DNA from 2 places in the Halalkalibacter lacteus genome. Region 2 is predicted to be linked to the other one. Evidence: a T-box and tRNA genes for the amino acid it is inferred to sense, from the RefSeq annotation. Region 2 holds a T-box; the other holds one or more tRNA genes.
The links. A T-box is a leader RNA that pairs with one kind of tRNA and senses whether it is charged. The one in region 2 lies ahead of pheS (phenylalanine--tRNA ligase subunit alpha), so its partner is inferred to be a tRNA-Phe.

Region 1 (15,609 bases), on a different contig from region 2:
TGTGGATAGCGTGTATAGGAAGTGGAGTCATCCTTGGTTCCATCTCGTTTCTTTACAATGAGTCATTGTTACAAGTAGCAGGTGATATTATGTTATATGAGATTCCACTATTTGCGATCCTAAAGCATTATCCTTACTTCATGATGTTAATTATGTCGGCTTTATTATGGCTAGCCATCTATACAACTGCAGCAGCTGGGGTATTTGGTTTACTCTCGCGAATGAGAGCTTGGATAAAAGGACCAGCCTGGTTGCTTGCTCTTTTTTTAATAGCGATTATGTCTCCATTAACTACTTTTGGATTTTCAACACTTATATCAATTCTTTACCCACTATATGGGGTATTAAACTTATTTGTTCTAGCTTCGCTTCTTCTTTATCCCGTTTTTCACCATCGTGCTCTATTGGGGCGAGATCGATAATTTTATGGGATGTCCTCGACTCATCTGCGCTCTTTCGTGTATAATACAACAATAAAAAGGTTGTAGGAAGAAGAGAAGGAGGCATCTTGCATGATCAATAAAGAGTTTGCTCTCCATGATGTGGTAGAAATGAAGAAACAACATCCTTGTGGGGAAAATCGCTGGAAAATCATCCGGATGGGAATGGATGTCCGCATTAAATGCCTCGGGTGTCAGCATAGTGTAATGCTTTCGCGGAAGGATTTTTCAAAGAAATTAAAAAAAGTACTAGAGCGAGCATCTGAATAGCAGTGATCGGCAATGAGGGGAGAAAACCTTCATTGCCTTGTCTTTTTTTGTAGTAATCACTATAATTGGAAGGAATGCGCACTTGTATTAATTACTTTTTCAATTAAGAGTAGCATGATTTTTGTTGTTTTTGATTAAAAAGACTTTGGTGAGGGCCTTAGTTTTTCTAGAAATAAGAATAAGAATAAGATATTGAAAGAAGGAAGTGGATCTAGTGGCTTTAACAACTGGAATAGTCGGTTTACCGAATGTAGGGAAATCGACATTGTTTAATGCAATAACACAAGCTGGGGCTGAATCAGCAAACTACCCATTTTGTACGATTGACCCAAATGTCGGAATCGTAGAAGTTCCTGATTATCGCTTGCAGAAACTAACGGAATTAGTCGAACCGAAAAAGACGATCCCGACTGCTTTTGAATTTACGGATATCGCTGGAATCGTTGAAGGAGCAAGCAAAGGAGAAGGGTTAGGGAATAAATTTCTTTCTCATATTCGCCAAGTAGATGCGATTTCTCATGTTGTTCGTTGTTTTGCTGATGATAACATTACCCATGTGTCAGGCGGAGTGAATCCATTACGTGATATTCAAATTATTAATTTGGAATTAATTTTAGCCGATTTTGAATCAATTGAAAAAAGAATGACTCGTGTGGCGAAGTTAGCAAAAGCAAAAGACAAAGAAGCAGTAGCTGAGTTAGAAGTATTACAGCTTCTTCATGATGCATTTGAAGAAGAAAAGTCAGCTCGGAGCATTGATTTTACAGATGATCAACAAAAGATTGTGAAACAACTGCATTTACTTACGAGTAAGCCGGTTCTTTATGTAGCGAATGTAAGTGAAGAGGATTTACTCTCACCAGAAGATAATGACTATGTAAAGCAGGTAAAAGAATTTGCAGCGTCTGAGGGCAGTGAAGTGATTTTAGTTTGTGCGAAAATTGAATCAGAGATTGCAGAGCTTGATGGTGATGAAAAGCAGATGTTCCTTGAGGAATTAGGAATTAAAGAATCTGGACTTGATCAACTGATTCGAGCTGCTTACGATCTATTAGGATTGCAAACATATTTTACTGCAGGTGTACAAGAAGTAAGAGCGTGGACATTTAAAAAAGGAATCAAAGCGCCTCAAGCAGCAGGGATTATCCACACAGACTTCGAACGCGGGTTTATCCGTGCTGAAGTAGTCTCTTATGAAGACTTAGTTGACGCCGGCTCAATGACAGTCGCAAAAGAAAGAGGAAAAGTACGCCTAGAAGGAAAAGAATACATCGTCCAAGACGGAGATGTCGTTCATTTTAGATTTAATGTATAAGAGATTTTTCAAAAAGGGCGACTTTCCCTTTTTGAAAAATCTCGAAGCAATGAGCGGAGTCGCTGCCGGGTTTTAAGCTCGCTATGAGTGGGGTTTCTCATAGCGAGCGCGCAGTGAACGGAGCCATTGCCATCATCGATTAAACCCCAAAGGGCGACTTTCCCTTTTTGAAAAATCTCGAAGCAATGAGCGGAGTCGCTGCCATCATTTTTTACCACATATTATAGAAGCAGATTAGTCGATCGACTAATCTGCTTTTTACCATTGTTTCTGTTATCGAGTTATAATCGTTGCTCAGAGTCTCCTGTAACAAGCTATAGTGACTTCACTTTTTTTCTGAATTATTAGTTTTTTGTATTGCGTATAGAAGAGAGATCTAGTAAACTACAAATTAAGAAGAGTGACCAAACATATGCCCTTATATTGGAATTACACTATGTAGTCCCGAGTATAACTAATCTCCTTAATAACCCTCAAGAGCGACAACCCTTTCATAATTAATCCATACCAAAATGCGATCCCCAGGTGAAATTACTCTACCAAACCACAATAAGACGAACCTTTATTTCCTTTTTGAAAATCACTTGCAGCCAATGAATCAATCTGTTATAATCTGATAATGCGAGTAAATAGACTCATTTAATGAGTTTTGCTCCTTGCTCCGATTAGGGAGCCGCTAGACCAAAAGGAGGTGGACCGGAATGCGTAAGTACGAAATTATGTACATCATCGCTCCAAACCTAGAAGAAGCAGCTACTAAAGAAGTGGTTGAACGTTTTAATAACGTTTTAACTACAAATGGTGCTGAAATCGAAAAGGTTAACGAGATGGGTAAGCGTCGTTTAGCATATGAAATCAACGATCATCGTGAAGGTTTCTACGTATTGCTACATGTACAAGCTAACTCAGAAGCGATTGCAGAATTTAACCGTCTTATTAAGATTAACGATAACGTTATTCGTGTTCTTATTACAAAAGACGAAGAATAATTTATTTGAGTGGGAGGGGTTCGGATGCTGAACCGTGTTGTACTAGTAGGACGCTTAACGCGTGATCCAGAATTACGTTATACACCAAATGGAGTTGCAGTAGCGAATTTTACACTTGCAGTAAACCGAACTTTTTCTAATAAGCAAGGTGAGCGCGAGGCAGATTTCATTAACTGTGTCGTTTGGCAAAAGCCTGCAGAAAATGTAGCTAACTACTTGAAAAAGGGTAGTTTGGCTGGTGTAGACGGTCGCATGCAAACACGTAGCTACGACAACAACGAAGGCCGCCGTGTTTTTGTAACAGAGGTTGTAGCAGAAAGTGTTCAATTCCTTGAACCGCGTGGTGGTGGTAACACGAACCAAGGTCAGGGAAATGATTATTTTGGTAGTCCTGGACCTACTGGAAACGACTCTGGAAGGCAACAGAACAATAATCAAAACCGTTCATCTGGTGGATTTAATGATGATCCATTTGCGAATGATGGTAAGCCGATTGATATATCGGATGACGATTTGCCGTTCTAACGTCCTCTCTTACTAAACGAAGAATATAATATGTTTCATAAATAATAATGGGAAAGGAGTGCTGTCAAATGGCTCGTCGTGGTCGTCCAAAGCGTCGTAAGGTTTGTTTCTTCACTGTAAACAAAATTACGAAAATCGATTATAAAGACACTGATCTTCTTAAGCGTTTCATTTCAGAGCGTGGAAAAATTCTTCCTCGCCGTGTAACTGGAACATCTGCGAAGTATCAACGTCGACTTACTGTTGCAATTAAGCGTGCTCGTCAAATCGCTTTATTGCCATATGTTAACGATGTTAACTAATATGTAGTGAATTTAGCATGGTAGAGTGAAACTCTATCATGCTTTTTACGTATGTACAGGTAAAGCCCGAAGAATTACTTACAGGTGTGAGGGATGAAAACGGTTAATAATGCTTTGATTTAAAGCCAGCGCTTTAATTTTAAGAGTAAGTACGCTAAAATAGACCAAGGATAAAAAAGATCAGGAATGAATTGTTAGAAGTGCTAGCTAGAAAAAGAGGTGTATTTGTGAAGAAAACAAGAACGTTAACAGAAGGTGCTCTGCTTGCCTCTGTTTTCGCAATATTATTATTGATCACAACGTATGTTCCTTTCATTGGTATGATAACTGTATGGGCTTTACCTCTGCCATTCATTGTCTTTACTTTTAGAAGGGGCTTGAAGTCTGGTTTTATGCTTTGGGCGGTTTCTTTCTTTTTAGCTTTTATAGTAGGAGGATTGCCGACAGTACCAACGGCCTTTCTTTTTGGAAGTGCAGGATTAGTAATGGGTGAGTTGTATCGCCGTAAACTAAATGGATTTTCCGTATTAATTGGTGCTGGACTAGTTTATACGGTTAATATGCTTCTAGTCTTTTTAGGGTTAGTTCTAATTATTGGTGAAAACCCTATGCACCTAGCAGCTGATTTAACGAAAGAGCAGCTCAAACTAACAGAATCAACATTAGGTTCATTTGGCCAAAGTGGCGATCAGCTTGAAGCAATGTATGAAATGGTTAATAATATTGTTTACTTAGCTCCAGTCATGATAGTCGGAGTTGGAATTACATTAGCCGTTATTACGAAGTTGGTTAGTTATTATGTATTAAGGAGACTTGGACACGAAGTAAGTCCATTGCCGCCTTTTAGAAATTGGAAGTTTCCTAAATCGTTTCTTTGGTATTATTTAATCATTTTAATTTTGGCTATGGTTGGTGCAGAAGAAGGATCAACGTTGTTTGTTGTTATTTGGAATTTATTGCCGTTGTTAGAAACCGTCATAGCTGTACAAGGGTTAGCGCTTGTTTTTTATTATTGTTACCAAAAGAAGATTGCTACAGTTGTTCCGATCCTTTTTGTAATTGTGGTAGTCATTATTTCACCACTACTATACTTAGTAAGAATCGTTGGAATTATTGATTTAGGTTTTGATTTGCGTAAACGTATTTCTGAGAAAAAATAGGAGCTGACATTATGCCAAAGTTCTTAATGAAACGGTGGCACGGCTACCACATTATCACCCTGTTTGCTGTTGCTCTTACTTTTGTTGGTATTTTAACTTGGTATCAATGGCAAATTGGTTTGATAGGCTTCTTTACGTTAGGAGTCCTTGCATTCTATGCGGTCCAAGCTAGGATTTCTTTTGAGCGTGACCTAGAAGAGTATATTTTAACCCTTTCTTATAGAGTGACTAAAGCAGGGGAAGAAGCCATAACGAAAATGCCTATTGGGATTATCCTTTACAATGAAGAAAAGAAAATTCAGTGGGCGAATCCATATGTTACATCAATTATTTCGACAGAAGTGATTGGGAAAGACATAAAAGGTATTAGTGAAGGGCTCATTACTTTGCTAGAAGAGGATATAAGTAGTGATACGATTCAAATAGGCGAATTGTTTTTTCATGTCTCGATTGAACAAAATGAACGTTTGATTTACTTTTTAGATGTAACGGAAAATGAAGAGACAAAAGTGTTATATGAAGAAGCTCAGACGGTTGTCTCACTCATTTTTCTCGATAATTACGATGAAGTCACGCAAGGAATGGAAGACCAAGTGCGTAGTCGTTTAATGAGCCAGGTGACATTAGCGCTGAACAACTGGGCAAATGAAAATCAAATTTTCTTGCGAAGGATAGCTTCAGATCGCTTTATTGCCGTTATGAACGTAAAGGTATTACAGGCGATTGAGAAGAATCGTTTTGATATTCTCGATGAAATACGAGAATTAACAGGAAAAGAGAAGGTCCCAATTACTTTAAGTATTGGAGTTGGGACAGGAGAAGACTCGTTAAGAGAGTTAGGAATTTTAGCCCAATCAAGTCTTGATCTAGCACTCGGACGCGGTGGAGATCAAGTCGCAATTAAGAAAAAGAATGGAAAAGTTACGTTTTATGGTGGGAAGTCAAATGCCCTCGAAAAACGGACAAGAGTAAGAGCTCGTGTCATTTCACATGCATTACGAGATTTTGTGCTTGAAAGTGAAAAAGTATTTATTATGGGACATAAAAACCCTGATATGGATGCGATCGGTGCTGCTATTGGTGTTCAAAAAATTGCAGATGTCAATGGTAAAGAGGCAACAATCATTCTCGATCATCATGATATTAATCATGATGTTCAAAAGCTGATGGAAGAAGTAGAGAATCATGATGATTTATGGTCAAAATTCATCACACCAGTTGAGGCGTTAGAAGAAGTAACACCTGAAACGTTATTAATTATTGTCGATACTCACAAGCCTTCAATGGTAATAGAACCGAAGCTGCTAGAACAAGTAGAACGAATTGTGGTCCTTGATCATCATCGCCGTGGAGAAGATTTTATCCGTGACCCTGTTCTTGTCTATATGGAGCCATATGCGTCATCTACGGCTGAGTTGGTAACAGAACTTCTTGAATATCAACCAAAAACATTAAAAATGGATCGTTTAGAAGCAACCGCCTTATTAGCAGGGATTATTGTTGATACGAAGAGTTTCGCTGTTCGAACGGGAGCTAGAACATTCGATGCAGCCTCTTTTTTACGGTCAAATGGAGCAGATACTACGCTTGTACAAAAGCTTTTAAAAGAAGACTTGGACCATTATGTCAAGCGTGCTAAACTAATCGAGAGTGCTGACTATTATCGAAATGGTGTGGCCATTGCAACTGCAAAAGAGGGTGAAATGTGTAGTCAGATTATTATTGCTCAAGCTGCAGATACACTTTTAACGATGAAAGATATTGTCGCCTCATTTGTGATTTCAAAACGAAAGGACGGCCTTGTAAGCATCAGTGCACGTTCTCTTGGTGAGATAAATGTTCAATTAATTATGGAACGATTAAATGGTGGAGGTCACCTGTCTAATGCTGCAACTCAGCTTGAAGAAGTAAGTATAGAGGAAGCGAAGGAGCAGCTTAAAGATGCGATAGATGATTATTTAGAAGGGGGAAAATCATAATGAAAGTCATTTTTTTAGCTGATGTAAAAGGAAAAGGAAAAAAAGGCGAAACGAAAAACGTCTCTGAAGGATATGCAAGAAACTATTTACTACCTAACAACCTTGCAGTTGAAGCAACGAAAGGAAATATGGCTAATTTAGAGGCTAAGCAAAAGAGTCAACAAAAGAAAGTAGACGAGGAACTTGACCAAGCGAAAGCTTATAAGGAAGAGTTAGAAGCCTTAGTAGTTGAAATCAAAGCGAAAGCTGGCGAAGGTGGACGTCTATTTGGAGCAATTTCAACGAAACAAATCGCTGAGACATTAAAGAAGATGAAGAAAAAAGTGGACAAGCGTAAAATTTTACTAGATGAGCCAATTCGCGCCCTTGGTTACACAAATGTACCGATTAAGATTCATCCAGAAGTAATTGCAACAGTGAAAGTGCATGTCGTAGAAGAATAACCTTTTAGAACAGATGGTTGATTAGCGAATCAGCCATCTTGTTTTTCTTTCGTTAGGGAGCGGGCGCTCATATGTGATAAGAAGTATCTGTTTATGGGAAAGAATAATTTAGGGGAAAATAACTACATTTGAGAAATAAAAATGGTTCATTGTCTTGTTAAGAAATGAAATAGATACGATTCTTTAAAGGGGAGAGAGAGCATGAGTGACTTGTTTGCAGACCGTACACCACCACAGAATATTGAAGCTGAGCAAGCAGTCTTAGGTGCTATTTTTTTAGCGGATGAAGCACTTGTCACGGCTTCAGAACGTTTGTTACCTGATGATTTTTACCGTGCTTCTCATCAGCGAGTATATGAAGTGATGCTTGATTTGGCTGAGAAGGGTGAACCGGTGGACCTTGTCACAGTAACGTCAGAGCTTCAGGATCGAAAATGGCTTGATGAGATTGGCGGAGTTGCTTATTTAGGTGATCTTGCTAATTCTGTTCCAACTGCTGCTAATGTTGAATACTACAGTAGGATGGTCGAAGAAAAGTCCGTACTACGTAGGTTAATAAAAGTAGCAACGAATATCGCTGCAGACGGCTACGCAAGTGAAGAAGAAGTTGATACGATTCTTACAGAGGCTGAAAAAACAATACTCGATGTTTCCCAGCGAAAAAATACGAGTGCGTTTATTTCTATTAAAGACGTATTAATTGAAACCTATGACAAAATTGAAGAACTGCAAAATCAGACAGGTGACATTACCGGTATTCCTACTGGTTTCGTAGAGCTAGATCGAATGACTGCTGGGTTTCAACGAAATGATTTAATTATCGTTGCGGCGCGACCGTCCGTTGGGAAAACAGCTTTTGCCTTAAATATTTCACAAAATGTCGCGACGCGTGCAGGAGAAAATGTGGCGATCTTTAGTTTAGAGATGGGAGCGAGTCAGCTTGTTCAACGGATGCTTTGTGCGGAGGGGAATATTGATGCACAACGTATGAGGACAGGTGCGCTGAATTCTGAGGATTGGCAAAAGCTAACGATGGCAATGGGTAGTCTGGCGAAAGCAGGAATTTATATCGATGATACTCCAGGGGTGAAAGTAAATGATATCCGTGCGAAGTGTCGTAGATTAAAGCAAGAACAAGGTTTAGGGATGATCATGATTGACTATTTACAACTTATTCAAGGAAATGGAAAAAGTGGTGAAAATCGTCAGCAGGAAGTATCAGAAATTTCCCGTACATTAAAGCAAATTGCCCGTGAGTTAGAGGTACCCGTTATTGCCCTTTCACAGCTTTCGCGTGGGGTTGAATCACGCCAAGATAAACGACCGATGATGTCTGATATTCGTGAATCTGGAAGTATTGAGCAAGATGCTGACATTGTTGCGTTTTTATATCGTGATGATTATTATGATAAAGAAACCGAAAATCAAAATATTATTGAGATTATTATTGCAAAACAGCGTAATGGTCCAGTAGGTACGGTTGAACTTGCCTTTGTAAAAGAATACAATAAGTTTGTGAACTTAGAACGGCGACACGATGAAAGTAATATGCCGCCGGGTGCTTAGCTATAAGTAGTTTTTTTTAGCAGGCACGCAGCAAAATGATCGTTTTGCTAATAAAAGTGGTCAATTGGTCAAGAAAAACTAGACCGAAATGTTGAAGTCAATAGTCTTTTTTCTATGGTAGAAATAATCTCTCTTAAAGCGAACAAATGTCAAAAATGGTATTTAAAACGTTCGTGTTTTGCATTGACGCACGTTTTTTAAGTTGGTATACTTATGATTGGCTTTGGAAATAGTAAAATAATTAACCTAGATACAGTAGTTAAGGTGGAGGTGCATCACATGTCATCAGTTGTTGTTGTAGGGACACAATGGGGCGATGAAGGTAAAGGTAAGATTACAGATTATCTTTCAGAAAAAGCTGAAGTTGTTGCTCGTTACCAAGGTGGAAATAATGCAGGACATACAATCGTATTTGGTGGAAATAAATACAAACTTCATTTAATTCCATCCGGGATTTTCTATAAAGATAAAAGTTGTGTGATTGGTAACGGAATGGTTATTGATCCAAAAGCAATTGTAGAAGAACTAGCTTATTTGCATGATCGCGATGTAGATACAAGCAATTTACGTATTAGTAATCGTGCTCATGTTATCCTTCCTTATCATTTGAAGTTAGATATCGTTGAGGAAGAACGAAAAGGTGCCAATAAAATTGGAACAACAAAAAAAGGTATTGGTCCAGCTTATATGGATAAGGCTGCTCGTATTGGAATTCGAATCGCTGATTTACTTGATAAAGAAGTATTTGAAGAAAAATTAGAGCGTAACCTTGAAGAGAAAAACCGTATGTTTGAAAAGTATTATGAAGTAGAAGGATTTACGAAAGAGGAGATCCTTGAAGAGTATTATGAATATGGCCAACAAATAGCACAGTATGTTTGTGATACATCTGTTGTGTTAAATGATGCATTAGATGATGGACGCCGTGTATTATTTGAAGGTGCTCAAGGGGTTATGCTTGATATTGATCAAGGTACATATCCATTTGTTACGTCTTCTAACCCAATTGCTGGTGGTGTAACAATTGGATCAGGTGTAGGACCGTCAAAGATTAACCATGTTGTAGGTGTATCAAAAGCTTATACAACTCGTGTTGGTGATGGTCCTTTCCCAACAGAGTTACATGATGAAATCGGTGATAATATCCGTGAAGTAGGAAATGAGTATGGTACAACAACAGGTCGTCCCCGTCGTGTAGGTTGGTTTGATAGTGTTGTTGTTCGTCATGCACGTCGTGTAAGTGGAATCACAGACTTGTCATTGAACTCCATTGACGTTCTAACAGGGATTAAAACATTAAAGATTTGTACAGCATACAAATACCGTGGAGAAGTAATGGAAGAATTCCCAGCTAGTCTAAAAGTACTTGCTGAATGTGAGCCAGTGTATGAAGAGCTTCCTGGTTGGGAAGAAGATATAACAGGAGTGAAATCACTAGATGAGCTTCCTGTGAATGCGCGTCATTATATTGAGCGTGTATCTCAACTGTCTGGTATTCCATTAACGATTTTTTCTGTTGGACCAGACCGTAATCAAACAAATCTAGTTCGTGGTGTATTTGCTTAAATTGAGTACAAATGAAGGGTGCAAGTTCGATAAGTCTTGCATCCTTCGCTATTTTTCGCTATGCTGTAAGAGGCTTTTAGTTGATTTAAATAACACGCGAAATATTTTTTTGAATAACTACTTGTTTTTAATATGATGCTATGGTATTATAAATCTTGTCGCTAAGAGGAAAGACAAGCGAACGGAAAAATAAGTAAGACAATCGAGATATTTATCGTCGACAACGACATGAATATATTTCCTAGAAATAACAGTAAGAGCCATTAGCTCAGCTGGTAGAGCATCTGACTTTTAATCAGAGGGTCGAAGGTTCGAATCCTTCATGGCTCACCATTTTTATTACTAAAGTGGCCCGTTGGTCAAGCGGTTAAGACACCGCCCTTTCACGGCGGTATCACGGGTTCGATTCCCGTACGGGTCACCATTATCTTTTAACTTTACATAGATTGGTCCGGTAGTTCAGTTGGTTAGAATGCCTGCCTGTCACGCAGGAGGTCGCGGGTTCGAGTCCCGTCCGGACCGCCATTTAAACTAAAGTACGTTTAATTTCATAATATGTTGGCTCAGTAGCTCAGTCGGTAGAGCAATGGACTGAAAATCCATGTGTCGGCGGTTCGATTCCGTCCTGAGCCACCACTTTTTGCCGGCCTAGCTCAATTGGTAGAGCAACTGACTTGTAATCAGTAGGTTGGGGGTTCAAGTCCTCTGGCCGGCACTTTAAACCCGTATGGAATTTAAATTCCATGCGGGTTTTATTTTATTTAGAGGCTTTTCAATGAGCAGCGAACGGAGTTTTTGTCCCCGTTTTAAATCGAAAGTTCACTCGACGTAATTACCTAAATTACCCACTAATATGACAAGCATATTACAATTTGTTTTTCACTCTATTTAGTTCCCTCTTTAAAATGAGAATATGCTAGAATGATGAAGGTTGGCGAACTTTGTCAAATGTAGTAGAAATGTAAGACTTATAGATGTTTTCAAATAGAAGCGATGTTTCTCACCGCTGTACGTGCACGACTGGTCATAGTTAAAGAGCTTCATAATTGTAGGAGGAAGAAATGATTTTAACGTATAAACAAAAAGAAGAACATTTACATTCATTTAGTGTTATATCCGAAAAAAAAGTAGTTCAAACATGTTTTGTGCTATTATTTATAGTCATAAGTCTATTTGTAACTATGACAGTGGCTAAGGCAGAAGGTGAACCGGATGTACATACGATTTATCATATTTATGTTGGAGATAAACTTATCGGCACGGTACAAGATGCTGAGCCTGTTCTTACATACATTGAAGAAACGCTAAATGAATATGAGGATAAATACCCAAATCTGTCTCTTCAAATTGATGAAAAGATAAGAATTATTCCGGAATTTGTATTTATTGAAGAAAAAGAAGATGAAGATATAGTAACTGCTTTAGAAGATGAATTGATCGTTCAGGCGGAGGCTATTGCCTTAGTGATTGATGATAAGCCAGCTGTTTATTTACCTACTAATGAGGAAACAGAACGAGCGCTTGAAAAATTGATTACACAATATGTTGATGAAGAAGTATATGAACAATTTCAAAGTGAAATAGATGAAGAACATACGTTAAAAGTTGGGGAGAAAAAGATTACGAATCTATCACTTACAGAAGAAGTAATAGAGGAAGAATCGCTTGTTTTGCCTGAAGAAGTTGTTTCAGCTGAGGAAGCAGTGGAGAAATTAAATAAAGGTGTCTTAGAAGAACAGCCATATATCGTTCAAGAAGGGGATGTTCTAATCTCAATTGCAAGTGATTACGACCTATCAACCTCTGAATTGTTGGAGTTAAATAAAGATTTGCAAGAGGATAGTGTTATTCGTATAGGTCAAGAGATTCAAGTAACGGTTTATGAGCCTTTAGTGAAGGTTCTAGCAACGCACGTTAAGAAAGTAGAAGAAGAAATTCCTTTTCAAACAGAAATAAAAGAAGATGACTCCATGTGGAAAGGTGATCAAAAAGTTACACAGGAGGGTCAAACGGGTAAACAAGTACTTGAGTATGAGATTACCGAACGAAATGGAAATGTAATTAAACGAGAAGTCCTTTCAGAAGAAGTAACGAAAGAACCGGTGAAGAAACTGATCGTTAAAGGAACAAAAGTAATGCCATCACGTGGTTCTGGTTCATTAGGCTGGCCTGCTGTTGGGGGGTATATATCTAGTCAGCAAGGGAATCGTTGGGGAAGATTTCATCGCGGAATTGATATTGCAAGACCAAGTAACTATAATATATTAGCTGCAGATAACGGTACTGTATCATTTGCTGGAAGCCAAGGTGGCTACGGAAACCTGGTGCGAATTAATCATAACAATGGTATGGAAACATTATATGCTCACTTGGATTCGATTGATGTAAAAGTCGGACAAACAGTAGCTAAAGGGCAAAAAATCGGAATAATGGGTCAAACCGGCAACTCAACCGGAATCCACCTCCATTTTGAAGTATATGAAAACGGACAACTGAAAAATCCAATGGATTATTTGAATTAGAAAAACTAGGAGAGGTTACCATTTATCCTTAATTTTCTTCCGAAAAGACTAACCAGACAAATCAAAAATCTGGTTAGTCTTTCTTTTTCACATTTCAACTTTAATAATTAAGCAATTCCCAATCGAACTACCAACGTGAAGTGCTTTCATGTGTTAGAATGTGAGGTAAGACTATATAGAAGAACGGGAGAGATCTGCACTATGGACAAGCGTATTTTAGTTGTAGATGATGAAAGACCGATAGCGGATATATTAAAGTTTAACCTTGAGAAAGAAGGCTTTGAGGTAGTGTGTGCGTATGATGGCCTCGAAGCAATTGAAGCGGTGAAAAGAGACGAACCAGATTTAATCTTACTTGATATTATGCTTCCACATAAAGATGGAATGGAAGTGTGTCGAGAAGTCAGGAAGCAATTTGATATTCCGATTATTATGTTAACGGCAAAGGACTCTGAGATTGATAAAGTTCTTGGACTTGAACTAGGAGCAGATGATTATGTGACAAAACCTTTTAGTACGAGAGAACTATTAGCAAGAGTGAAAGCTAATTTACGCAGGCATAAAACAAGTGGAGAAGAAGTGAGTTCGCAAAAAGAAATTGCCGTAGGTGACTTGATTATTTATCCAGAAGCCTATCAAGTGAAACGACGCGGGGAAGCGATCGATTTAACACATCGTGAGTTTGAGCTAATTCATTATCTAGCAAAGCATCTAGAACAGGTCATGACAAGAGAGCATCTATTACAAGCAGTTTGGGGCTATGATTATTTTGGAGATGTTCGGACAGTTGATGTGACTGTTCGAAGATTACGTGAAAAAGTAGAGGATAATCCTAGTTATCCAATTTGGATCATTACTAGACGAGGTGTAGGATACTATTTGTCATCGCCAGAACAGCAGGGGCAGGCATAAATGGATCGAAAAGTAGGCTTTTTTAAGTCGATTCAGTTCAAATTAATCATTATTTATGTTCTGATTATCTTTATTGCCATTCAAATCATTGGTGTTTATTTTACGAGACAGGTTGAAAATCAACTTGTAACGAATCACTTTGAAATGCTTGATGAACGAGCTAATTTACTTGCTTATAACCTTGCCCAGGAAATGACTGCAAATAAGGATGATAGGAGTACTGTAACGGCGAATATTAATGTGTTACTGAGAGATATCTTTCCAATTGATCAGTCAGAGGTGCAAGTAATCGATCAAAATCGTGTCGTCATCAGTACATCTAATTTTTCAAATAGACATATTGTGGGGCAACAAAGTACAGAAGTACGAGTGAAGCGAGCATTGTTAGGCAATAAAGATGAAGATGTCTTACGCGATCATGAAACAGGTCATCGCATTCGTGTTCTTGCTGTTCCAATCAAGTCGGATGATGGTCCAGTTGGTGCCCTCTATATTGAGGCGTCAATGGAAGATATTTATGCTCAAATAAGGCAAATTAATAGTATTTTATTGAGCGGTACGTTTATTGCTCTTGTCATTTCAGTTGTCCTTGTCATCTTAGTTGCAAGAACGATTACAGCACCGATTATGGGAATGCGGAAACAAACAGTACGTATGGCTCTAGGAGATTTTACAAAGCAGGTAACGGTATATAGTGCAGATGAGATCGGACAACTAGCAACATCATTTAATGATCTAACGATGAGATTACAAGACGCTACTTTAACTCGTAATCGCGAACAGAAACGACTTAAATCTGTCTTGACTCATATGACAGATGGTGTCATTGCAACCGATCAGAATGGACGAATTATTTTACTCAATAAGCGCGCAGAGGAATTATTGGATGTCTCTAGTCAAGCTGTTTTGGGGCAACATTTGCCAGATGTGCTCCGCTTATCAGATACGTTTGCTTTATATGATTTATATGAGCAGTCAGACTCTGTTCTGCTGGATTTCGGTAGCAAAGACGAAGAGTATTTGTTAGAAGCGAACTTCTCTGTTATTCAAGAAAACGAAGGACCCATTAATGGGTTAATTACCGTTTTGCATGATGTAACAGAACAAGAGAAAATTGAACACGAACGTCGTGAATTTGTAGCAAATGTTTCCCATGAGTTACGAACTCCTTTAACGACAATGAAAAGCTACTTAGAGGCGCTTGAAGATGGTGCCATGAAAGACAAGGAGCTCGGACCTCGTTTCTTGAGTGTCACACAAAACGAAACAGAGAGAATGATTCGTCTTGTTAATGATTTACTGCAATTATCGAAAATTGATAGTTACGATTATCAATTTTCGTTTCAATCTGTTGATATCGTGTTATTTCTTCATGAAATTGTTGATCGATTTGAGATGATTGCTGATGATAAAGAGATCCAATTTATTAGAAAGATTTCTAAAAAGCCAATGTACGTTAAAATGGCGCCTGATAAAATGACTCAAGTCGTAGATAATATCATTTCAAATGCAATGAAGTATTCACCAGAAGGTGGAAATATTACAATCGCGTTGCTTCAACAGGGGCACCAATTACAAATCAGTATCACTGACCAAGGAATGGGGATTCCAAGAGAGAGT
Region 2 (15,609 bases):
CCTTTAGCCACACTGATAGAAAGGGTGTATGGTTAAGCATGACTTGAACTACAATTGATCGCTGCATCACATCCTGAACAACTTCCATCGGAAGAAGCGCCACAACAAAAAGAAGAACAAACAAAATAAGGTATGTCTCTACAAAACAGAGAATTCCACCAAATAATTGGTTGATGGTACGCAATATTGGTAAGTAAGCAAGGAAATCCAACATTGAACCTAGTAAATGTAAAACAATTTTTGTTGCAAAAAACAGAATAGCAAAAGCAATACCAGAGTAGTAAACACCTTCAGCATCAAAAGTATTAATAATCATACCAACCGTACTATCTGATGAAAATTGAGGATATGGAATCCATAATCGAATATAGGTTGCTAATTCGCCAAAGTACTTATAAGCTACGACGATGGCAACAATAAAACTTACTAGGTGTATAATTTGGAGAATAAACCCTCTTCTTCTACCAATAAAGAAACTGCAAAATAAGATAAATAGAATTAGAAAGCTAAGCATGTTATTCGTCTCCTGTCGTTCTTTCTTGGTTGACTTTTTCGTTTAACCTTTCATTTTCCTTTAGTAACTTCATATAATCATCAACAATGTTAACCGCTGTAAGAACAGCTAAACGGGTTGTATCAAGGTAAGGGTTTCGTTTTCTTATTTCTCTCATTTTATGATCCACTATATGAGCCACTTCTTTTACATGTGCCGGAGGCTCTTCACCGACGACTGTATACTGTTGACCATATATTGAAACAGTTATCCGTTGCTTTCCACTTTGCTTTGCCATGGAAAAGCCTCCTATCTCTATCTGCCAGTTGAATCTATAACTCCAATAAAATCCTACATTCTATCATAACATGAAGATTTAGTTATTGAAACAAAGTGTTATCAAGAAAATGTGAGAATTATGACACAAATGTAGACTTCGCACAGTTAAATTTAAAGAGATTGTTACAAGAAAGGCGGATTTCCTTGTTGAATAATCTCGAAGCCATGCGACTTCCTAGGAAAAAAGGGGAGAACGTTTTTTAAATTATGACTAAGAAAAAAGAAGGTGCTCAAAAAGGGCTACCTTGACTAGTTAGCTTCAAATATTGAGCACTAGCGGGTAGCCCTTTTGAATTTTTAGTCACCTTCAACAATTGAAAGGGATCCTTATCCTCTTAACGCTGCTCCTACGTGTTCTTCGAGCATTTTCAATACTTGTGTATGCGCTTTTGTTACTTCCTCGTCTGTTAATGTACGTTCTGAATCAAGATAGGTTAACGAAAAGGCGAGTGATTTCTTCCCTTCTTCCATATGCTCACCTTCGTATAGGTCAAAGAGACGAACTTTTTTCAACAGTGCTCCTCCTGCCCAACGAATGACCGCTTCCACTTCTCCAGCAGAACGATGAGCATCGACAACAAGGGCAATGTCACGAACCATTGCAGGAAAACGTGGCAAATCCTGATACACAACTGGCTTCGTATCATGCTTCAAAAGAACTTCTAATTCAAGCTCGTAAACGTACGTTTCTTTTAATCCTAACTCCTTTTGCAAGGCTGGGTGTACTTGACCGATAAAGCCAACTTCTTTCCCATCGAGCAATATTAGCGCTGTTCTACCTGGATGCATATCAGGCAATTTCGCTTGTTCAAATACAATTGGCTCTGTTAGACCTAATTCTGCGAAAAGACCTTCAAGAATACCTTTAACTACATAGAAATCGACGGACTTCTTTTCTCCTTGCCAGCTATGCTCATGCCATAAACCTGTCAAAGCACCTGTAACCATTTCTTTTTCAGTCGGTTGTTTCGTTAACGAATCTTCATCTGTTAAGAAGATCGAACCAATTTCAAACACATGAACTTCTTGATTTTTACGATTAATATTGTAACTAAGAACATCAAATAAATGCGGTATCAAACTTGTTCGCATTGTACTTCGATCTTCACTCATTGGCATCGCTAAGCGAATCGGTGAGTTATTAGTTGTTTCAAATGCAAATCCTTTTGCTTTTTCAGGACTTGTTAATGAATACGTGATCACTTCAGACAAACCTGAAGATGCTAATACGTGACGAACATGGCGTCTCTTTTTCTGGTATTCAGAAAGAGCTCCTTGAGTTGTCGCCCCTTTAGGAAGTGTTGTTGGAATATGATCATATCCATATAATCTTGCAACCTCTTCCATTAAATCTTCTTCAATTTGAATATCGGAACGACGAGAAGGAACGGTCACATGCAAGACATCGCCATCTTGCTCATACGTAAATCCTAATCTTGACATAAAGGAAGCTGCTTCCTCCATGGATACACTCATCCCTAAACGATTGTTTACTCGTTCTAAATCAAGGCGGACTGTTGCCATCTCATAAGAAAGGACATCTTCTTCCACAACACCTGATACAATTGTTCCTCCAGTAAGTTCAGCAATCATAGCAGCTGCTCTTCTACCAGCTGCAAGCACTCGGTCTTGATCAACACCTTTTTCATATCTTGTACTTGCATCACTTCGAAGTCCTAAGTCACGAGAAGCTTTCCGAATCGTTGCTCCCTTGAAATAAGCTGCTTCTAAAAGTACAGTTGTCGTTCCATCATGGACCTCTGAAGTTGCTCCACCCATAACACCAGCGATGGCTACAGGTTCGTTGCCATTTGTGATGACAAGGTGATCACTTGTGAGCGTACGCTCTTGCTCATCAAGCGTGACAATCTTCTCGCCACCTTGCGCGCGACGAACCACTACTTCTTTTGAACCAAATCGATCATAATCAAATGCATGAAGTGGTTGACCATATTCAAGTAACACATAGTTTGTTACATCGACAACATTGCTAATTGGGCGAATCCCTGCTGCCATGAGACGATTCTGTAACCACAGAGGAGACGTGCCGACTTTTACGTCCTTAATAATAACCGCTCCGTAATATGGATTATCTTCACTTGCCTCAACAGTGACACTGATGTAATCCGAAGCTTCCTCTGCGTTTGTTATGACTTCAATGTTTGGCAATGTCACTTCCCGTTCATATAGTGCACCGACTTCATAGGCTACCCCTAACATATTTAAACAGTCTGAACGGTTTGGAGTTAAATCTAATTCTAATACTTCATCATCAAGATTAAGTGCTGCAAGCGCATCACTACCAACTTCTACTTTATCGTTGAAGACATAAATACCTTCAGTGAATTCTCTTTGTACGAGTTTACTCTCGATTCCAAGCTCTTGTAAGGAGCAAATCATTCCTTGAGAAACTTCACCACGAAGCTTTGCTTTTTTAATTTTGAAATTCCCTGGAAGAACGGCGCCTACTTTTGCCACCACTACATGTTGACCACTCGAGATATTTGACGCACCACAGACGATTTGTACAAGTTCTTCTTCACCTATGTCCACTTGGCAAACATTTAATTTATCTGCATTTGGATGTTGCTGACATTCTTTTACGAATCCGACAACAACACCTGATACACCTTGGTTTAATTGATGAACAAAATCAATTTCGATTCCACCACGAGTCATTTTTTCTGCTATATCACGAGCTGTAAGATCTTCTATATCAATATAATCTTGTAACCATTTATATGAGACTAACATTTAGACTCCTCCTTTACACCCGTTTGAATTGCGCGAGAAAACGCATATCATTTGTATAGAAATGACGAATATCATCAATGTCGTATTTTAACATTGCTAAACGCTCTACACCCATCCCGAATGCAAAGCCACTATATTTTGTTGAGTCAAACCCACTCATCTCAAGTACACGTGGGTGAACCATACCTGCACCAAGCACTTCAATCCATCCTGATTGTTTACAAATACGACAGCCTTTTCCTCCGCACATTCCACAAGAGACATCGACTTCTACAGACGGTTCTGTGAATGGGAAAAAACTTGGACGTAAGCGAATTTCACGATCTTCTCCAAAGAATGATTTTGCAAACTGTTCAAGAACTCCTTTTAAATCACTCATACGTACATTTTCATCAACGAATAGACCTTCAATTTGCATAAATTGGTGGGAGTGTGTGGCATCATCATCATCACGGCGAAATACTTTACCAGGACAGATGACTTTAACTGGACCTTTTCCTTTATGTAACTCCATCGTTCTTGCTTGAACAGGTGACGTGTGCGTACGCAAGAGAAGTTCATCAGTAAAATAGAAGGAATCTTGCATGTCTCGTGCTGGGTGGTCCTTCGGTAGGTTTAACGCCTCAAAATTATAATAGTCCACTTCAACTTCTGGACCTTCCGCAACAGAAAAACCCAGTCCTAAAAACGCCTTTTCTACTTCCTCAACTACTTGTGTTAACGGATGAATTGAACCACCTTGTATTGGGCGACCTGGCAATGTCACATCTATACTTTCCCTTGCAAGTTGCAATTCAATAGCTGCTTGCTCAAGCTCAACTTCTTTTTGATCTACTTGTTCTTTAATTGCATCTCGAACGTCATTAGCCATTTGTCCAATAATAGGACGTTCTTCAGCTGAAAGTTTCCCCATCCCACGTAACACTTCGGTAATAGGACCCTTTTTTCCTAAATAAGCGACTCTCACTTCTTGCAATGCCCGCACATCTTCAGCAACAGCTACCTTCGCTAATGCTTCATCGCGCAAAGCTTCTAATCGATCACGCATCATTTTTCCTCCTTTAGTTTAAGAGCTTGTCAAAAAGGTAATAACCGACCTTTTTGACTCCATATTCGTTTATCCATATTGGTTGCTAGCTGTTCCGCTCATTGCGGTCTGAGTTTGTTCAAAACGGTAAAAAGCAACCGTTTTGAACAAACTCTATAACCAAAATAAAGAGCCTTCGCTCCCGCAAAAGGGACGAAGACTCGTGGTACCACCCTTATTAATGAGGGGGGTGCCCTCATTATCTTCATTGCTGTAACGGTCGAAACCGGAACACCTTCACAAGGTTCACTTGTGGTCCAGTGTCTGCTCCAGAGTGAATTCTGTCTTTCCTTCCATAAAAATGCTTTCAGTCTAAGGCATTTTCTCCCTGAATGGTGGCTAAAGGCATACTACTCTCTTTCTTTGCATTTCACTATATACGGTTGATTTATTTATTATAGTGAATATAGTTTCGTGATGCAACCTTCTTTCTGCTTATCCTCTTAAATAATACAGTAAAATCCCCGCTGCTACAGCAACATTTAATGATTCAGCATGACCGTGAATCGGAATGTAAATATTTTGATCCGTAATTTCAAGTAATGATTTGGCTACACCTTCGCCTTCATTTCCCATAATCAAAGCAAATTGAGCTTGTGGCTCAATGGCCGAGTAGGAGCTTGCTCCTTCAAGGGACGTTCCAAATACAGGAATTGAAGCTTGTTTAAATGTTTCAATCCATGTCTCTAAATCACCTTTTACGACTGGAAGGTTAAAAATGGACCCTTGAGAGGCACGAATCGCTTTGCTATTGAATACATCGACACTTCCTTCACCTAGAATAACCCCCGTCATCCCTGCAGCATCTGCCGTACGAATCATCGTCCCGAGATTTCCTGGATCTTGAATCCGATCCAATAACAAGTATCGACCTTCTAAGCTGTCCACTTTAGGTACAGTAGGGATTACACAAATAGCTACAATTCCTTGGGGAGTCTCAGTTTCAGAAAGTTCCTTCATTACTTGGTCGCTAATAAGAATGACGTCTTGATCTTGTACAGATAATGTAGATGGTAGAACGACCTCTTCTGTCATTAATATATATTCTACGACCATCTTTGCCTTGATCGCTTCTTCTACAAGATGATAGCCTTCAATAAGAAATCGACTCGATGTCTCTCTGCCTTTTTTTGTATGTAATTTTTTCCAACGTTTTACATGTTCATTTTTTACTGAGTCAATTCGTTTCATGTTCTACTCCTTTGACACTTCTTTCTCATTTCATCCATCATACCCATTTTTTTCGTCATAATCTAGTCCATGCTGATGCATACTATAAATAGATTCATTATTACCTTCAAAAAAGGAGTGTTTCAATATGGGATTTAATTTACGTGGGGCGATTATGTCCAACATTCAAGGAAATTCAGAACAAGAAGTGGAAGCAACGATTGTTGATGCCGTTCAAAGAGGCGAAGAAAAGATGCTTCCTGGTTTAGGTGTTATGTTTGAAGTGTTCTGGAAGAATGCGAATGAACAACAAAAAGATGAAGTTTGCCAGCAAATTAGTCAAGGTTTACAATAATTAAAGAATGCATGATTAGTGGGAAAGCGCTAGTCATGCTTTTTTTGTTAGTCCTGAACTCTTTAAATCGCGTGCATTCATTCTTTTTTATACGATGAATCAGCTATTAATACAAAACTTTGTATGGCCAACATGAAAGATACAGGGGACGTTACGTTTTTAAGTGAAGCTCATAAAAAAGATAACTCAGATAAGTCTGAGTTATCTTTTTTCATTACATGATACCAACTATCAAGATAGATCAAACGTAATCTTTTCAACTGTTTCTTTGTCGAGTTTTTTAATCACTTCGACAATCAGCTTTACTGTATTTTCATAATCATCACGATGTAACATTGCTGCATGAGTATGAATGTACCGTGTTGCAACCGTGATTGATAATGCTGGTACTCCATTTGCTGTTAAGTGTATAGCACCGGAGTCTGTTCCCCCTCCTGCCATTGAATCAAATTGGTAAGGGATATTATGTTCATCTGCAGTGTCTGTGACAAACTCACGTAATCCTTTATGGGAAATCATCGATGCATCGTATAGAACGATTTGTGGTCCCTCTCCCATTTTGGCAAGTGCTTCTTTCTCGGTAATACCAGGTGTATCGCCTGCAATTCCTACATCGACTCCAAATCCAATATCTGGTTGAATCAAATGAGCAGACGTACGTGCTCCGCGAAGGCCTACCTCTTCTTGAACCGTTCCAACTCCATAAACTGTGTTCGGATGATCGACTCCTTGTAACTCACGTAATACATCAATTGCAATGGCACAACCAATACGGTTATCCCACGCTTTAGCCATTAAAAGTTTTTCATTTTTCATCACGGTAAACTCACAAACAGGAACAACGGAGTCACCAGGACGCACTCCAAATTCAACTGCTTCTTCTTTGCTTGTAGCGCCAATATCAATAAACATATCTTTTTTATCAACCGGCTTTTTACGTGCTTCAGGAGCTAGAATATGAGGTGGTTTTGACCCAATTACACCTGGGACATTACCTTTTTTCGTCATAATTGTCACACGTTGAGCAAGCATTACTTGCTCCCACCAACCACCAACTGTTTGGAAGCGTAAGAACCCTTTTTCATCAATACTTGTTACCATAAAGCCTATTTCATCTAAGTGACCAGCAACCATGATTTTAGGACCGTCAGCCGTCCCCGTTTTCCTCGCAACAAGACTTCCTAGCTTATCTGTTGTTACTTCATCAGCAAATGGTGAAATGTATTTCGACATAACCTCACGAGCTTCGCGTTCATTCCCTGGAACCCCATTAGCATCTGTTAAGTCTTTTAACATTTGTAAACGTTCATCAAGTTTTGTCATTATGTATGCCCTCCTCCAATATCTTCCTTACTTTTAGTATACAAAAAATGATTTCACCACTCAAATGAACTGACTAATTCTATTAGTATCCTGCATCTTGGCGTTGATGATTCACTTTATTTTTCTGTAGATATGATCTTTCTATTTCTTTATGAGAAAAACCAAGCAGTTGTCCTAATACGAAAAATGAATCAGCCAATTGTTGATACTTGTCTAACGTACGATTTAAATCAAGTTGATGTGTTTGTTGCATAATTGTAAGAAACTGCTCTGTTACCGACTGTTGATAGCTGTCATTTTCTTTCAGCTTGATATTCTCAAAACCGAGTGATAACCCTAGCGTTAACACAAAATGCAAACCATCTACATACTCTTCCAAAATAACAGTACGTTCTGATGAAGATTTCCGACTCCAGTATTTGAAGCATCTCGTTTCATTAGCAAGTTCTCCTACTTCCACTAGAAAAGCAAGCAGTTTTTCTTTAAATAAATCTTGTTCATTTAGTTGATGCTCTTGTACAATTCGGTCATTTAGCTGTTTCTGAATCGCAAATAATCCTTGAATATCCATTTGGTCACTCCTTTACATAGTAATTATAACAATTTTTTTATGAAAACACGCAACCAAACGATGACTTATTCGTAATACATAGTAGGAAGCTTTACTTTTTTTATAAAACTATGTCAAAATCAAGTTAACTAAATCGAACACTAGTTACCTCATAAGGAGGCTTCAATATTATGGTGATTTTATTTCGATTATTACTATTAGTCGCTCTTATTGTACTTGCTTACACGGCTTTTAAATACTTATTCCATCCTCGGCGTAAATTAGAACAAGCTCATGATCGCAAACAATTTTATTTCTATGATGATGACAAAGATGTACGTAAAAATTTTCTTATGACATACAAAGGAGTCATGTTCGAGGGAGAAAAGTATTTAGGGACAACGGAGCAGTCTTTTGAAATTGTTTCGATTTATGTATGGGCGAAGCATACAGATCAGTTAACTGGTTTGAGCAAGGAAGACTTTCAATTTATTGCAGATGATATCCATTTACGCTATCCGAACGCTAAACTCGAATGGAAAAGTCCAATAAAAGAGTTATTTCGAAAATAAGAGGTAGTTCAAAAAGGGAAAATTCACCCTTTTTGAACTACCTCTTTTATGAATTTTTGGGTGAGAAAAAGTCATTCCATCTAATATTTGTTCGTTTCTTTCGGAAGAAGAGAAACAAAACAGCTAAAAATACTGCAAAGACAACCGTACCAGCTAGTGGTAGTTCATGAATCATGTCTCCAAATGCTGTATAGACAACAGCTGGAGGGATGCTTACAAGAAACGAATATTTCGTATAGTCTTTTACATTCCTTGTCGATTCAATTAAATATAATGAAACTAGATGAAAATGAATAAATGGCATCAGCCTCATAATCATCATTTGCGGCAACGTCAACTGATGTTTGTCTTTTAAAAATCGTTGTTTCAGCGCAGTAAGTTTATCTTTCATGCTAGGAAGAATATGAATTAGTCCATAAAAGACAACACTTAGAGCAGTAAGACCAATAATTGAATAAAGCGATCCGTAAATCGTTCCGAACAAGTAGCCTCCTAGTAAGCAAATAAGCAAAACTGGGATGAAAAGTACTTGTCTAAAGACGTGGAGCAAAACAAAAAATAACGGAGCAAACCAACCACTTTGTTCAATAAATTGGAATGAACGTTCTAATAACTCCTCCATTTCAAGTCCCCCTCTCTCTAATCTATGCTTAGATCTACGGTAAGATGAAGACGACTACAGCTAATTGAGTTAAAAAAATAAACGGGATCCCTATTGCAAAGCTTTTATGCTTTGTTTTATGTCGAAATGATTTCATTCCAGCAAATATCCCCAGACTCCCACCGAATATCGCTAACATAAATAAGGTTCGTTCCGGTACTCTTCTCTCACGTCGTTTTGCTCGTGTCTTGTCCATTCTCATTATAAAAAAAGCTAGTAGATTTATGATAATAAAGTAGATAATTAGGATTATAATTGACACCTCCCAACTGTAATCGCTAACACTATTTGGGGCGTAACCCACCTTTACCTGTTGCATTCGATTCTTAAGTAGGTTGCTTCTTGGCAAATGTACATTCACAAACAGTTTCTATATCTGTGCTTTTAGAATAGCACAAACTTACTTTGAAGTGGCGTGAGTTCGAGAACTTCTTTTATTATTGTATTGAGAAAGCTGCATGAAAGACCTACGAGCAGTTGTAAAGCACCTTTTCCAAATAAAAAAAACGCGACATAAGTCGCGCTTTTTATTTTATGCATTTAGGCTTGCTTTTGCTTTTTCAGCAAGTTGTGCAAATGACTTTTCGTCAGTGATTGCAAGTTCTGCAAGCATTTTACGATTAACATTGATATCAGCAAGCTTTAAACCGTGCATGAAACGGCTGTAAGAAAGACCGTTTATACGTGCAGCTGCATTGATACGAGTAATCCATAGCTTCCGGAAGTCACGTTTCTTGTTGCGACGGTCGCGGTAAGCGTATAGTAAAGACTTCATTACCTGTCCTTGCGCTGATTTAAATAATGTATGTTTAGAACCGTAATACCCTTTAGCTAACTTTAATACCTTCTTGCGACGACGACGAGCGACATAACCGCCTTTTACTCTTGGCATCGAAGTTCCCTCCTTTTTCTTTCAAAACGAAATCAATTATTTTTTGTACGTTAACATTTGACGAATGCGTTTGAAGTCACCAGAATGAACCATTCCAGCTTTGCGTAGCTTACGCTTTTGTTTTGTTGACTTGTTACCGAATAAGTGACTAGTAAATGCGTGTGAACGCTTAAGCTTTCCAGATCCAGTCTTCTTGAAACGCTTAGCAGCTCCACGGTGAGTTTTCATTTTTGGCATAACTCAGGTCCTCCTTTAATCTTGTTCGAGCTAAAGATATTACTTCTCAGCTTTAGGAGCTAAGATAAGGAACATGCTACGTCCTTCCATCTTAGGCATTGATTCAACCGATGCAATATCTTCACAGTCTTTTGCAAGACGCTCTAATACTTTCCGTCCAATTTGAGAGTGAGTAATGGCACGTCCACGAAAGCGGATCGCTGCTTTTACTTTATCTCCTTTTTCAAGGAATTTTCGAGCATTACGAAGCTTCGTATTAAAGTCATTATCCTCGATGTTCGGGCTCAGACGAACCTCTTTCACGTTGATAATCTTTTGTTTCTTACGAGCTTCTTTATCTTTCTTTTGTTGCTCATAACGGAATTTTCCGTAGTCCATGATACGACACACAGGCGGTTTCGCAGTTGGAGCAACACATACTAAGTCAAGGTTGACGTTTTGTGCCATTTCAAGTGCTTCTTGTTTAGACTTAACGCCGACTTGATCGCCGTTTGCTCCAATAAGACGTACTTCACGTGCACGAATCCCTTCATTGACCAACATGTCTTTACTAATAATGAGCCACCTCCAAAGGATTTTAACGAATCAAAGCAAAATTATCGCATGGCCATTTCCACGTTTAATAAAAATAGCTTTTATGCTTCATTCAAGTACAAAAAAAGTGTAGGCGCAATACGCCCACACTTTGTCCATTTGTTAAAATGAAACTGATTATACCTGTAAACTGCTAATGCGTCAATCAGGTGAGAAGCGGGCGCTTCTGCTTGCTTTGTTTCCAATGTTAAATTGTTTACTAAATGACTATATCATAACCAGTGAAAGGCGTCAACTCTTTAGTGGCCGACTTCATTATTCTAACCGCAAATGTCTATGATTGCAATGACTATTTTAAGAGGGAACTCAAAAAGGTTAGTTTTCACCTTTTTGAGTTCCCTCTTTATGGTTGCTATTTTATTTGCGTGCTTCTAACTTCATCTGCTCTACAAATTCATCTAAAGAAACAGATACTGAATCTTGCTCTCCATATTTTCGAATATTAACAGTTGAAGCTTCCCTTTCTTTGTCCCCGAGTACAAGCATATAAGGGATCTTCTGCATTTGCGCTTCACGGATTTTATAGCCTAATTTTTCATCACGTTCATCAATTTCTACCCGTACACCAACCTGTTGTAAACTCTCTTGTACCTTCTTAGCGTAATCTAGATGAACATCATTTGAAACAGGAATAATTTGCGCTTGAATCGGCGCTAACCATGTTGGAAATGCCCCTTTATATTCTTCAAGCAAGAACGCGACAAAACGCTCCATTGTTGAAACAACTCCACGGTGAACAACAACTGGACGATGTTGCTGTCCATCTTCACCAACGTATGTTAAGTCAAAACGTTCAGGTAATAAGAAGTCTAATTGTACAGTTGAAAGAGTTTCCTCTTTCCCAAGAGCCGTTTTAACTTGCACGTCAAGCTTTGGACCGTAGAATGCTGCCTCGCCTTCTGCTTCAAAGTACTCAATGCCCTCGAGTTCATTCATCGCATCCTTAAGCATGCTTTGAGCCTTATTCCACATTTCATCATCATCAAAATACTTTTCTGTATCTTCAGGATCACGATAAGACAGACGGAACTTATATTTATCAATTCCAAAGTCATTATAAACCTCTTGAATAAGACGAACGACACGTAAAAATTCATCTTTAATTTGATCAGGACGACAGAAAATATGAGCATCATTTAGCGTCATACCGCGTACACGTTGAAGTCCAGATACCGCTCCAGACATTTCATATCGATGCATCATGCCAAGTTCTGCAATTCGAAGCGGCAATTGACGATAACTCCGCATGTCTTGCTTATACACCATCATATGATGTGGACAGTTCATCGGACGTAGAACAAACTCTTCATTATCACGTTCCATAACAGGGAACATATCGTCTTTATAATGATCCCAGTGTCCTGATGTTTTGTATAGTTCAGAGCTACCTAAGATAGGAGTGTACACATGTTGATAACCAAGTCTTTCTTCTTTATCAACTATGTAACGTTCAATAATCCGACGAACTGTTGCTCCTTTGGGTAACCAAAGAGGCAGACCTTGTCCTACTTTTTGCGAAAGAGCAAAAATGCCAAGCTCTTTTCCAAGCTTACGGTGGTCACGTTCCTTTGCTTCTTCAAGCAGATGAAGATGCTCTTTTAAATCATCTTTATTAAAGAAGGCAGTTCCGTATATACGTTGTAGCATTTTATTTTTGCTATCTCCACGCCAATAAGCACCTGCTAAGCTTAAAAGCTTGAATTCCTTAATTTTGTTAGTTGAAGGAATATGAACTCCGCGACATAAATCAAAGAATTCACCTTGCTCATAAATCGTTAACATTTCTCCTTCTGGGATAGCTTCAATTAACTCAAGCTTATACTCGTCCCCTAGTTCTTTGTATTGATTGATTGCCTCTTCACGAGAAACTTCCATACGTTTTACTTCAAGGTTTTCAGAGATGATACGTTTCATTTCTTTTTCAATCTTTGGCAGGTCTTCTGGTGTAAGCGACTCTTCTGAATCAATGTCGTAATAGAATCCACCTTCAATCACAGGTCCTACCCCTAATTTAACATTTTTATAAAGACGCTTAATCGCTTGAGCCATTACGTGAGCTGTACTGTGACGAACGATTTCTAAAGCTTCTTCAGAATCAGGCATAACAATCGCAATTGTCCCATCTTCCGTAATTGGCGTGCGTAGATCAAGCAATGTATCATTTAATTTACCAGCAATTGCCTTCTTTTTTAATCCTGGACTAATTGATGCTGCAATGTCTTCTGTTGTTGTTCCACTTGGAAACTCCTTGACTGCTCCATCTGGAAATGTAATTTTTAGATCGACCATACTGTCCACTCCTTCTTTCTAGATACGATTTAGCAAAATTTGCAATGGCTGCGCTCATTACTTCGAGATTGTTCTTTTAAGGAAACAACCTCATATAAAAAAACACCCATCCCTCTATACAGAAGGGACGAGTGTAGTTCGTGGTTCCACCCTTGTTCAAGACTGACTCATATGAATCGGTCTCCTCAAGATACAACATAACGGCTGTCGACCGGCGTCAGATAGTCCATGCGAATGTTTCCCTGCCGCAGTTCAGAGGTGGTAAGAACGCCATTCTAGTTAGGAAGCTCTCAGCATATGCTCCCCTCTCTGACAACCGATACGAGCGCCTCGTGTCCTCATCAATACTCTTATTTGTTTGACTATGATATGTAGTATTATAGGGAGGCTTGTTCGGAAAATCAAGAGGCAATCGAAAGTTAACTCCATTCCTGTTCATATGCTTTTAGTGGAAACAGTTTCATTCTCTCTTGAAAAATAGCTTGAATCGATAGAATGACCCCATGATCTGGGTCATCTGAAAAGACATGTACACGGTTAGGCACCATACTAACAAGTGGACTTATGACCATATCCTCAACATCGACTTCTTGTTCAAACACCAAATCATCTTGTAAATGAAAGAGCAGTTCTTCTCGAGTCATTCTTCGGAAATGGTCATCATAAAAAGTAAACGATCCATCGTGAACAACATATACCATATCAAGCTTCGAACGTTTCGATTGAACAAATTGACGAAAGTCCTCAATCATATTTTGATACTCTTGTTCAAGCATATACTCATCAATAGCAATCTCCACACAGTCAATCAGCATTTCCCCATAATCACGCAATCGAAATGTGAGAAATGGTTCGTAATAAAACGTCGTCTCCTCTTCTAAATGTTTAGAAAAAGCATGATAAATAAATTCTCGACGATTGAAAAATGGTTTCATTTGGGGTAAATCATTACGGTCCCCTTCTAAAATCGAACGTGCAACTGTTAAAATCTGCGCCTGCTCTTGTTCATCCGTAAAATAAAACATATTTTCAATAATATCTAATAACCACTCATCTTCTTTCGTACTAATAACATAATCAGTTAAAACCGACGACAGCAAAGGATGAAACGAATCATAGAAATTAATATACTTGTGTTCATAGTTGAGAATAATCGTATCATCGCCTTCTGCCCTCACGACTCCACCTAAGCCGTACGCAGCGTACTTTTGCATATACTGGGTCAGCTGAGAAAACAACTGTTTGCAATCATGTTCTTGTTCAAAATGGATTGCTATCAACGCCTACTCCCCCTTACATATAACAAACACCTCTATGGGCATATCATTCTCGTCGTCCATTTCAGACAGGCTCTACTTTCATCCTATGTTCGGTTTCAAAAAACATGATTAGAAAATGAATTTTCAACTAAGACACTAGTAATCTTTGAGTGAGTTCTTGATCACAAGCTCTTTCCCATTCTTTTTTGTTCCGATTCCAGTCTTCCCTGCTCTGATTTTGGCCTCTACTCTACGAATTCCTGTCGCAACAGCTATCTTTAATCAACACAAAAAGGGTCTGCCCCTACTATGAGGTCAGACCCTAACTAATCACGGACTTAGTTTTGCATGATAAAATCTTTCTCTGCTGTTTCTTCACCATCGAATACGCGCAAGATCCCGTATTTTGTATCACGTTGTGCAGGTATCTTACCAGCTTCACGAATCAAACGTAGAATTTCATTTGTGTTTACTTTATGAGTCGTTCCTGCAGCAGAGACAACATTTTCCTCCATCATCGTACTGCCAAAATCATTACAACCGTACTGAAGTGATAACTTCCCAACCTCAGGCCCCATTGTCACCCATGATGACTGGAAGTTTGGAATGTTATCTAGAAAAAGTCTTGAGATCGCAACATTTTTTAAATAATCACGAGATGTAAGCTTCTTTGTTTTATACATTCCTGTATTTTCAGGTTGGAATAACCATGAAATATAAGCTGAAAAACATTCTGTTTCATCTTGTGCATCACGAACTCGCTGCAAATGAGTGGCGCGTTCTTCAAATGATTCACCAAATCCAATAACCATCGTAGCTGATCCATGCATACCGACACGTTTTGCTGCTTTCATAGATTCAATCCATTGCTCCCATGTAATTTTCAACCGACTGACACGAAGACGCGTTTCTTCAGTTAGAATCTCAGCACCACCACCAGGCATACTATCTAGACCAGCCGCGTGCAAATCACGCAATACTTCCTCAACAGATAGTCCGGAAACTTCAGCAATCTTCCAAATCTCCGCCGGGGA

Region 1: it has a tRNA-Phe gene. The T-box ahead of pheS (phenylalanine--tRNA ligase subunit alpha) is inferred to sense a tRNA for this amino acid. The anticodon was not compared.

What each region holds. Positions count from the first base shown of each region.
Region 1 covers NZ_JAWRVL010000005.1:141,290-156,898, reverse strand. The annotation lists gene SAZ04_RS05710 (YkvI family membrane protein) at 1-422, shown strand, start outside; gene SAZ04_RS05705 (DUF951 domain-containing protein) at 513-710, shown strand; gene ychF (redox-regulated ATPase YchF) at 925-2,025, shown strand; gene rpsF (30S ribosomal protein S6) at 2,727-3,014, shown strand; gene ssb (single-stranded DNA-binding protein) at 3,039-3,539, shown strand; gene rpsR (30S ribosomal protein S18) at 3,608-3,841, shown strand; gene SAZ04_RS05680 (YybS family protein) at 4,069-5,001, shown strand; gene SAZ04_RS05675 (DHH family phosphoesterase) at 5,013-6,980, shown strand; gene rplI (50S ribosomal protein L9) at 6,980-7,423, shown strand; gene dnaB (replicative DNA helicase) at 7,625-8,989, shown strand; gene SAZ04_RS05660 (adenylosuccinate synthase) at 9,269-10,555, shown strand; tRNA gene SAZ04_RS05655 (tRNA-Lys) at 10,813-10,888, shown strand; tRNA gene SAZ04_RS05650 (tRNA-Glu) at 10,905-10,979, shown strand; tRNA gene SAZ04_RS05645 (tRNA-Asp) at 11,004-11,080, shown strand; tRNA gene SAZ04_RS05640 (tRNA-Phe) at 11,116-11,191, shown strand; tRNA gene SAZ04_RS05635 (tRNA-Thr) at 11,198-11,270, shown strand; gene SAZ04_RS05630 (peptidoglycan DD-metalloendopeptidase family protein) at 11,617-13,077, shown strand; gene yycF (response regulator YycF) at 13,279-13,989, shown strand; gene walK (cell wall metabolism sensor histidine kinase WalK) at 13,990-15,609, shown strand, end outside.
Region 2 covers NZ_JAWRVL010000001.1:227,534-243,142, forward strand. The annotation lists gene SAZ04_RS01080 (CvpA family protein) at 1-514, opposite strand, end outside; gene zapA (cell division protein ZapA) at 516-791, opposite strand; gene pheT (phenylalanine--tRNA ligase subunit beta) at 1,160-3,586, opposite strand; gene pheS (phenylalanine--tRNA ligase subunit alpha) at 3,600-4,634, opposite strand; T-box leader at 4,820-5,046, opposite strand; gene SAZ04_RS01100 (TrmH family RNA methyltransferase) at 5,109-5,864, opposite strand; gene sspI (small acid-soluble spore protein SspI) at 5,992-6,198, shown strand; gene SAZ04_RS01110 (M42 family metallopeptidase) at 6,430-7,521, opposite strand; gene SAZ04_RS01115 (dUTP diphosphatase) at 7,604-8,092, opposite strand; gene SAZ04_RS01120 (sigma-w pathway protein ysdB) at 8,263-8,643, shown strand; gene SAZ04_RS01125 (TVP38/TMEM64 family protein) at 8,690-9,265, opposite strand; gene SAZ04_RS01130 (DUF1294 domain-containing protein) at 9,300-9,623, opposite strand; gene rplT (50S ribosomal protein L20) at 9,837-10,196, opposite strand; gene rpmI (50S ribosomal protein L35) at 10,233-10,433, opposite strand; gene infC (translation initiation factor IF-3) at 10,473-10,976, opposite strand; ribosomal protein L20 leader region at 11,083-11,205, opposite strand; gene thrS (threonine--tRNA ligase) at 11,385-13,316, opposite strand; gene ytxC (putative sporulation protein YtxC) at 13,736-14,596, opposite strand; gene mqnC (cyclic dehypoxanthinyl futalosine synthase) at 14,914-15,609, opposite strand, start outside.